Regions from separate parts of the Arthrobacter sp. AIWTK1 genome, predicted to be linked through region 1. Evidence: riboswitches for the same ligand, from Rfam matches in the RefSeq annotation. Region 1 holds a riboswitch; the other holds the start of a gene.
What was found. Region 1 has a riboswitch for thiamine pyrophosphate ahead of AC1MDG_RS19995 (ECF transporter S component). Riboswitches for the same ligand answer to the same signal wherever they lie in the genome.
Positions count from the first base shown of each region.

Region 2: another riboswitch for thiamine pyrophosphate. It lies ahead of thiO (glycine oxidase ThiO); the one in region 1 lies ahead of AC1MDG_RS19995 (ECF transporter S component).

Region 1 covers NZ_CM155287.1:4,352,858-4,357,533, reverse strand. Annotated here, with positions in the region: gene AC1MDG_RS20015 (Na+/H+ antiporter subunit E) at 1-331, shown strand, start outside; gene AC1MDG_RS20010 (MrpF/PhaF family protein) at 328-606, shown strand; gene mnhG (monovalent cation/H(+) antiporter subunit G) at 596-1,012, shown strand; gene AC1MDG_RS20000 (DUF4235 domain-containing protein) at 1,030-1,293, opposite strand; TPP riboswitch at 1,444-1,586, shown strand; gene AC1MDG_RS19995 (ECF transporter S component) at 1,661-2,293, shown strand; gene AC1MDG_RS19990 (ABC transporter ATP-binding protein) at 2,310-3,944, shown strand; gene AC1MDG_RS19985 (energy-coupling factor transporter transmembrane component T family protein) at 3,941-4,676, shown strand, end outside.
Region 2 covers NZ_CM155287.1:3,058,345-3,063,020, forward strand. Annotated here, with positions in the region: gene AC1MDG_RS14035 (thiazole synthase) at 1-259, opposite strand, end outside; gene thiS (sulfur carrier protein ThiS) at 265-501, opposite strand; gene thiO (glycine oxidase ThiO) at 498-1,853, opposite strand; TPP riboswitch at 1,846-1,965, opposite strand; gene thiE (thiamine phosphate synthase) at 1,992-2,693, shown strand; gene AC1MDG_RS14055 (ferritin-like domain-containing protein) at 2,694-3,368, opposite strand; gene AC1MDG_RS14060 (RNB domain-containing ribonuclease) at 3,410-4,676, shown strand, end outside.

The DNA of each region.
Region 1 (4,676 bases):
CGGCAAGGTGGTGGCCGCCAGCTTCCAGGTACTCTTCCTGGCCCTGGCCCGGGGGCCGAAGGTGAGCAACGCCGTCGTCGCCGTCCAGTTGCGGAGCCACTCGGACCTGATGGTGACAGCCACGGGCCATGTCCTCTCGCTGATCCCGGGCTCGCTGGTGGTGGAGGTGGACCGCTCCACGTCGACGCTCTACGTCCACGGGCTCAACGTGCGGAGCGGGGAGGACATTGCGAACCTGCGCAAGGAGGTCCGGGATGCCGAGGCAGCGTTGATCAGGATCATGGGCACCCGCGAGGAACTGGCCGCACTGAAAGAGGAAGTGGGCGCATGATGGAAATCGTCCTGACCATAACGGCCGTGATCCTGTCCCTGGCGGCAGCCGGAGCCATCGTCCGGATCGCCATCGGGCCGTCCCTGCTGGACCGGGTGCTGGCCTCGGACGTATTGCTGGCCATTATCGGGGCCACGCTCTGCATAGACATGGCCGTCAACAGGCACCTGAACAACCTCATGCTGCTCGTGGCGCTGTCCATCATCGGTTTCATCGGGTCCGTGACCGTGGCGCGCTTCGTGGCCGACAGGCGGGAGCAGCCCAATGAATCCTGAACCCTCCGCCGTGGACACCATCGTTGACGCGGTGTCCGCCGTCTTCATGGTGGTAGGCGCCCTGATGTCCCTCGGTGCGGCTATCGGCCTGTTGCGCTTCCCCGACCTGATGAGCAGGATGCACGCCGCCACCAAGCCGCAGGTGCTGGGGCTCTTCCTGCTGCTTGCCTCGGTGGGCCTGCAGCTGCGGACCTGGTGGGTGTGGCCCGTGCTGTTCGTGGCGTGGATCTTCCAGGTGCTCACCGTCCCGGTGTCCGCGCACATGGTGGGCAGGGCCGGCTACCGCACCAAGCACCTGCACAAGGAACTGCTTACCACCGACGAGCTGGAAGCTGTGGTGCTGAAGGCGGCAGACAAGAAAGCGGCCGCCAAGCGGGCCGCCGACGAGGACGACGGCCCGGCCTAGCGGCGGCCCTTGAGGGACTAAACGATGTCCTGGCTCTTGGCGAAGCGGGTGATGGCACGCTGCGTGCCCCGGTTGGCCAGGACCTGGATGATGGCGCTGACAGCGGCCGAAATCAGTGCAAAGGTCAGGGCGCTGCGCAGGGTGGTGGGGACGTCGTCCTTGTCGCCCTTGGGCGGCTTACGGCCGGTGATCTTTTCCCAGACGACGTCAACGGCCTTCGTGCCGGCGAATCCGGCCAGCAGGCTCACTCCGGTTCCAAGCAGCTTGATGAAAAAACTCACTCCAGTACCCCTAACAGGTGGGAAACGACGGAAACAGGGCTTCCCCTAGCCTAACCGCATCAACCCGCCCGGATCACCGCGCATTGTGACACCCGCCCCGGGATTTCGCAGCCCCGCGGGTGTAAACTGATCCACGCCCATAAGGGCGAATTGATACGACAGGGGAGCGTCGCCGTCGGCCATCACTGGAAGAGTCCAGGGAACCGGAGGCGGGCGCTGAGAGTGCGGACAGCCGCAGACCCTCGAACCTGATCCGGTTAGTACCGGCGCAAGGGAGTCGAGTTCTCAGAGTGTCCGGCAGCAGGCGGCGGAAGCCGTGGAGCGCCCGGGGAACACTCTCCCCTCCTGTACCTCAGGAGGAAGAAAAATGACTGGAATTACCGCCAAGCAGTCGCTTGGCAACAGCAAGTACAGCTGGCGTGTGGTGGACATAGTGGTTGCCGCGTTGATCGCAGTGGCCGGCGGCGTCATCTTCTGGGCCTGGTCCCAGGGAGCCGCCGCAGTGTCGCCGCCCATGAACGCCGTCTACCCGCCGCTGACCGGCCTCATCGCCGGCGGCTGGATGATTCCCGCCGTCCTGGGCATGCTGATCATCCGCAAGCCCGGAGCCGCCCTGTTCTGCGAAACTGTCGCCGCCACCGGTGAACTGATCATGGGCTCGCAGTACGGAGCGTCAGTGCTGTTCTCCGGCTTCGTGCAGGGGCTGGGGGCGGAGATCATCTTCGCGGTGTTCGTCTACAAGAAGTTCAACCTGCCCGTTTCGCTGCTGGCCGGTGCCGCCGCAGGCCTCTTCTGCGGCCTGAACGACTCGTTCGCGCCCTGGGGCTGGAACATCGCCTACGCTGCCGGCGACAAGCTGGCCTACATCATCTTCACAGCCATCTCGGGCGCCGTCATCGCCGGCGGCCTGTCCTGGCTCGCCACCCGCGGCCTCGCCAGGACCGGTGTGCTGAGCTCCTTCGCCTCCCGCAAGGCAGCTGCGGAGCCCGTCTTCTCCTGATGAACGCACATTGCTCATGACGCCTTCCGACACCGTCCGCCCGGCCGCGGTCACGGCAAGGGGCTGGGGCTGGCGGCATGCCGGCCGGTCCCTGCCTGCCGTCCGCGCCCTGGACCTGGACATTCAGCCGGGCGAACGCGTGCTGCTGCTGGGTCCCTCCGGCGCGGGAAAATCCACGCTGCTGCACGCCCTCGCCGGGGTGCTCGGCGACAGCGACGCCGGAGCCCATCACGATGGCGCGCCGGATGCGGATGACTCCGATGAGACGGGCGCCCTGCTGATCGACGGCGCTCCGCCCCGCGCCCAGCGGGGGCGGACCGGCCTGATGCAGCAGGACCCCGAGACGCAGGTGGTCCTTTCCCGCGTGGGGGACGACGTCGCCTTCGGCGCCGAGAACCTCGCTGTGCCGCGCGCGGACATCTGGGCGCGCGTCGGCGAGGCGCTCGACGACGTCGGCCTGGCTTACCTGCCGCTGGACCACCCGACGTCGGCCCTCTCCGGCGGCCAGAAGCAGCGCCTGGCGCTCGCCGGCATCCTGGCCATGCGCCCGGGGCTGCTGCTCCTCGACGAGCCCACCGCCAACCTGGACCCTGCGGGCGTCCTGGAGGTCAGGGACGCCGTGGGCAGGTGCCTGGACAAAACCGGGGCAACACTGGTGGTGGTGGAACACCGCGTGGGCGTCTGGAAAGACCTCGTGGACCGGATCGTGGTGCTGCAGCCCGGATCGGCCACGGACTCCGCGGTGCTGCTGGACGGGCCCCCGGACCAGGTCCTGGCACAGGCCCGGGACATGCTTGTTGCCGCCGGTGTCTGGGTTCCCGGGTATGTGCCCGCCACCCGGGCGCGGTCCGGCGGCACCGGAGCGCAGGGTTCTGCGGGTGCCGGTGACCCGGGGGCGCACGGGGCGGGGGCGCCCGGGGGCAGGAACCTCCTGTTGGCGGCCGAGAACCTTGCCGTCTCCCGCGAACGTCCCCGCCGGCGGCGCTTCAAGGCTGTCCCTCCGGTACCGGTGCAGACCGGCATCACGGCGCAGGTCCGGGCCGGCCAGGCCCTGACCGTCACCGGGCCCAACGGTTCCGGAAAGTCCACGTTTGCCCTCACCCTCGCCGGGCTGCTCCAGCCCGTGGAGGGCAGGGTTTCCGCCACCGTTGACCTCAGCGAAGGCGCCGGGATCGACCCGTACAAGTGGAAAGCGGAGCAGCTGATCTCCCGGATCGGCACCGTTTTCCAGGAACCGGAGCACCAGTTCGTCACCGGCCGGGTGCTGGATGAGCTGATGTTCGGCCCGCGGCACCTGGGCCACGGCGAGGAACGCGTGGACGAACTCCTGGAGCGGCTGCGGCTGACCAAGCTGGTGGACGCGAACCCCTACACGCTCTCGGGCGGGGAGAAGCGCAGGCTGTCCGTCGCCACCGTGCTGGCCGCCCATCCCCGGGTGCTGATCCTCGACGAGCCCACGTTCGGCCAGGACGCCAACACCTGGGCGGAACTGGCGTCCTTCCTGTCCGAACTCCTCGACGCCGGCACCGCTGTGGTGTCGGTGACCCACGACCAGGAGTTCAGCGACGTCCTCGGCGGCACCGAGCTGAAACTTGATGCACCGGAACCCGGCCGGCCCGGACTGCGCAACCCGGAGGTGGCTGCCCCATGAGGGAAGCCTTGACCCTGCAGTCGAACCACGCCCTGCTGACCCGGGCCAATCCGCTGGCCAAGTTCGCCGTCGTCATGCTGATGACCGTGGTGCTGGCGCTGTCCATCGACTGGGTGTCCGCCTCCGTTGCTCTGGCCTTTGAGCTGCTGCTCTTCCCGCTGGCCGGACTGACCGTGGCGTTGCTCTGGCAGCGTGGCTGGCCGCTGATTCTGGCGGCTGCGCTGGGCGGCTGGAGCACCTCGATCCTGGCACCGGACAGCGGAAGGATCCTGCTCGACGTCGGCATCTGGTCCATCAGCGAAGGCTCGCTGGAGCTGGGGCTCGGATTCCTGCTGCGGGGGCTGGCAATCGCCCTCCCCGCGGTGCTGCTGATGAGCTGCACGGACCCGACCGACCTCGCTGACGCCCTCGCCCAGAAAGCGAAGCTGCCGCACCGGTTTGTGCTGGGCACCCTGGCCGCCATGCGGCTCGTGGGGCTGATGGCCGAAGAATGGCAGACGATCGGCATGGCCCGGCGCGCCCGCGGTGTGGGCTCCCACGGGAGTCCGGGGCAGCGCCTCCGGGCGATGCTGGGCCAGAGCTTCGGGCTCCTGGTCCAGGCCGTCCGCCGGGCCTCACGGCTTGCCGTCACCATGGAGGCGCGGGGGTTCGGCGGTGCGCGGCGGACCTGGGCACGTGAGTCCACGTTCAGCACCCTGGACATCTGGGTGGTCCTCGGCGGAGTGCTGATTG
Region 2 (4,676 bases), 1.3 Mb from region 1:
CCGTATTGGGCAGGACCCGGATGTTGTGGTCCACCAGGAGCTGGAACAGCGAGCCTGTTTCGGCCGGCGAGTAGCGGCGCATGGCCACCGTGGTCAGCTCCGTGCCCGAAGCGATCAGGGCCGCCCCCAGTCCGTCGAGGCTGGGCGCTCCGCCGGTGCCCATGATCAGCCGCGATCCCAGCGCGACACCGTCCACAATGAAGGGATCCGCCGCCTGCTGCGCTGTCCCTGCCGCACCGGCAACCGTTGTTCCTGCCATGATGCTCAACCTCCCTGTACTGCGGTAACGAGTTCGACGTCGTCGCCCTCGGCGAGTGCCGTGACGAACCACTGGCTGCGCGGCACCACCTCGGAATTCCGCGCTACCGCAACGCCCAGTTTTTGGCCGTCGGCAGCCTGCCCGTTGGGAGCGAGATTCCGGCCGGTGACCTGGCTGACGAGCGTGGTGACGGACGCGCCGTCGTCCACCGCATGTGCGGTGCCGTTCAGTGTGATGTTCATGCTGTTTCCTTGTTCGGGTCAATTGTGACGGTGTGCGCGGGCGTTGCCCGCGTTGCCGGTGTTGACGCAGGGCGGGAAAACCGGTCGGGCCGGAACGGCGCCCAGCGAGGATCGGCGGCGCCGTCCATCAGCTGCCTGCAGATGGACGCGGCCGCAGGAGTCAGCAGCACGCCGTGCCGGAAGAATCCGGTGGCAATGATGAGCCCCCCAACATCCCGGCCGGTTGCGGCGTCCGCTGCGCGGCCCAGCAGCGGCGCATTGTCCGGCGTTCCCGGACGGGCCCTCGCCGTGGCTTCCAGCAGTTCCAGTTCGGCGACGGCGGGAACCAGTACCTGCGCGTCGCGCAGCAGCTGGTACACGCCCCCGGCGGAAACGGCTGAACCTGCCGGTGTAGCGGTTCCTGCAGGCCCGGTAGCGGCAGCTTCAGTGCCCGCTCCGGAGAGCGCATCTTCGCGTTGCGTGGCCCCGATCACCACGGTGCCGTCCTGCCGGGGCACGATGTAAACGGGAACTCCATGGACCATCCCCCTGACTGTTGACGTCACCAGGGGCTGCAGGTAGGCGGGGACGCGCAGGCGCAGGATATCGCCGTACACGGGGCGGAGCGGCAGCTGAAGCCCGGATGGCAGTCCGCCCAGCGATGCGGATTCCAGCCCGTTGGCGATGACGGTTTCGCTTGCGTGCACGGCGCCTCCTCCAGCCAGGCTGACGCCGATGACGCGCCCGTCCTCCCGGAGCAGGCCGGCGGCCCGCTCACGTACGACGGACCCCGGCAGGGAATCCGAGATCACGGCAAGGAGCTTGCGCGGATCCACCTGATGGTCGGCCGGAATCTCGAAGGCGCAGGATATTCCAGGGCTCAGCAGCGGCTCCCGTGCCCGGGCTTCCCTGACTGTCAGCGGCTCCACCGTGAGGCCGCTGGACTTCTGGACTCCGCGCAGGTCGGCGAGCGCCCGGCGGTCGGCGGCGTCGGCGCCCACGGCGAGGGTCGACGTCGTGAGGTAACCGGTGCCTGAGCCGCCGGCGCCGGGTTCCCGGGAAGCACCCGCGGATTCCAGGCCCGCCGCGAAGGCCGGCCATAGCCCCGAGGAGTGGAGCATGAGTTCCAGGAGGTCTTCCTCCTGGTAGTGAAGTTCGCTGACCGGCGCCAGCATACCCGCGGCGGCCCAGCTCGCCCCCATCCCCGGTGCGTCGTCGATGATCACCACGGACCTGCCGGACTGCCGGGCCTCCCAGGCGATGCCGTGGCCGATGATTCCCCCGCCGATCACGGCGACGTCGGCGCGGATGTCCGGGCTGCGCTCGTCGCGGCTGCGCGTGGCAGGGTGCCCTGTTGGGGATTGCGGGGTCATTGTCATCCTTCCCTACGCCGGTACTAACCGGATCAGGTCAAGCGGTCGGCTCTGACGCCCTCTCAGCCCGGCAGCTTTGTGACAGCTGCGGCGGGCTCCCGCGGTACCCACCCAGTTTAGGGGAACTAGGCTTGAGCCATGACCGAGCAAGCTCTCCTGACCGACGCCCGCCTGTACCTCTGCACTGACGCCCGCACGGACCGGGGCGATTTCGCCAACTTCGTCGATGCCGCCTACGCCGGCGGCGTTGACATCATCCAGCTCCGGGACAAGAACCTGGAAGCGGCCGAAGAGCTCGAGTTGCTCGAGGTGCTGGAGGCCGCAGCCCGCCGCCACGGCCGTCTTTGGTCAGTCAACGACCGCGCGGACATCGCCTCGCTCTCCGGCGCGCCGGTGCTCCACATCGGACAGAAGGACCTCCCCCTGGCCTCGGCCCGGAAGTTCCTTGGCAATGAAGCAGTGGTCGGCATGTCAACGCACAGCCCCGGCCAGATCGACGCCGCCATCGGCGCATCCCGCGGTCCCGGCGGACTGGATTACTTCTGCGTCGGGCCGGTGTGGGCCACTCCCACGAAGCCGGGCCGCGCCGCCGTCGGCCTCGACCTGGTCCGGTACGCGGCGCAGGCCGCCGGCACAACAACTGCCGCAACAGCTGCCGGCGAGACCGGGGACGGGCCGCTGCCGTGGTTCGCCATCGGCGGCATCGACCTGGGCAATGTGGAGCAGGTGGTTGATGCAGGGGCGCGGCGCATCGTGGTGGTCCGGGCCATCACCGAGGCCAACGACCCCGCCGCGGCCGCGCAATCGCTGCTGGCAGCGCTCGACGCCGGCGCCTCCTGACTATCCCGTCAGGCCGAGCTGCGTCATCCGCTTGGCGTGCTTCTCCGCGAGGCCGGCGATCAGCCCGCTGACCTGTTCCTTGGCTGCGGCGCTGTCCTCGCCGCCGATCAGGCTTCCCAGGAACGCATGCTCGTAGCTGACGCGCTGCGCCTGGGTCAGTGCTTCGCCCAGCAGCCGCCGGCCCCACAGAGCCAGCCTGGAAGCGAGCCTGGGATCATCGGCGAGGGCGCCCCTGAGCCGTTCACGGAGAACCTCCGTTGTCTCATCGGAGGCCTGGATCTGTTCGATGAGTTCGCGCGTGCCGGCGTCAACGTAGCGGGAGATGGCCCGGTAGAAGTCGGCAGAGACTGTGTCGATCACGTAGGCCTTCATCAGCGACTCGTACCAGTCGGCCGGGCGCGTCCGCGAATGGAAATGGTCCACGGCTGCCTGGAAAGGCAGCATGGCGTCCTCGGCATCGATCCCCATGGCCTCGAGGCGGGCGCTCACCAGTTCGTAGTGCCGGAACTCCACCACGGCAATCGTGCCGAGCACGGCACGGTCGTGGAGGGTGGGCGAATACCGCGCGTCAGCGGAGAACCTCTCGAAAGCTGACAGCTCTCCGTAGGCCATCATCCCGAACAGGTCTGCGACGAAGCGGTTGTAACGAGCGGTGTCAGCCGGGGTTGAGCTCATCGTCCAAGACTAATGGCGCAAATCGAGCTAATCTGACTTTCGTGTCACATCATCGCCTGACTCCAAGTGTCCATGAACAGACCAACCGGCTGGCCGAAGCGCTGAATTCGCTCCGCACGGAACTGGAGCTGCCCGGACCCTTTCCCGAGGATGTCCTGCAGGACGCGCTGGCGGCCATCGCGGAGCACAAGATGCCGGACCTGGACCTCACCGATGTGGGCTTTGTGACCATAGATCCTGCGTCCTCCACCGACCTGGACCAGGCCCTCTTCATCGAGCGGTCAGGCGACGGGTACAAGGTCTTCTACGCCATCGCCGACGTGCCGTCCTTTGTGGCACCGGGCGGATCGCTCGACGCCGAGACGCGCCGCCGGGGGCAGACGTTCTACGCCCCGGACGGTCGGATTCCGCTTCACCCGGAAGTCATCAGCGAGCAGGCCGGCAGCCTGCTTGCCGGCCAGTTGTGCGCCGCTTTCGTGTGGGAGTTCGACCTGGACACGGCAGCCAGGGTGGAATCAGTGCTGGTGCGCCGGGCCAGGATCCGGAGCCGGGCGAAACTCAGCTACAAGGGCGTCCAGGCCGAGCTGGATTCCGGCAGTGCCACCCCCGTCCTCCAGCTCCTCCGGGAGGTGGGCCTCAAGCGGGTGGAACTCGAGAGGCTGCGTGGCGGCGCCAGCCTGAACATGCCGGAACAGGAAATCGAACAATTGCCCGACGGCGGCTACCGCATCGTGGCGGCGCCACCCCTCCCGGTGGAAGACTGGAACGCCCAGATCTCCCTCATGACCGGCATGGCCGCGGCTGACCTGATGCTCGAAGGCAAGGTGGGGATCCTGCGTACCATGCCCGCCCCCGACGAGAGGTCCCTTCTTCATTTCAAGCGGCAGACCCATGCGCTCGGCAAACCGTGGGACGGAGAGGCGAGCTATGGCGAGTACCTGCGGTCGCTTGATCCCACCCACCCCCGGCAGCTGGCCATCCTGCATTCCGCGGGAATGCTGTTCCGGGGCGCCGGGTATACGCCCTTTGACGGCACAGTGCCCGCGGATGCCATCCAGTCGGCCATCGGGGCCGCCTATGCGCACACCACGGCACCGCTGCGACGGCTGATCGACCGCTTCGTCCTGGTGATCTGCGAGGCGCTGAGCAACCGCACCGCGGTCCCCGACTGGGCCCGGGAGGCACTGCCGTCCCTGCCGGAAATCATGGCCGCCTCGGACCAGCTGGCGGCCAGGATGGAACGGCTGGCCCTGGATACGGTGGAGGCCGCCCTGCTCGTCAACCACATCGGGCAGGAGTTCGACGCCG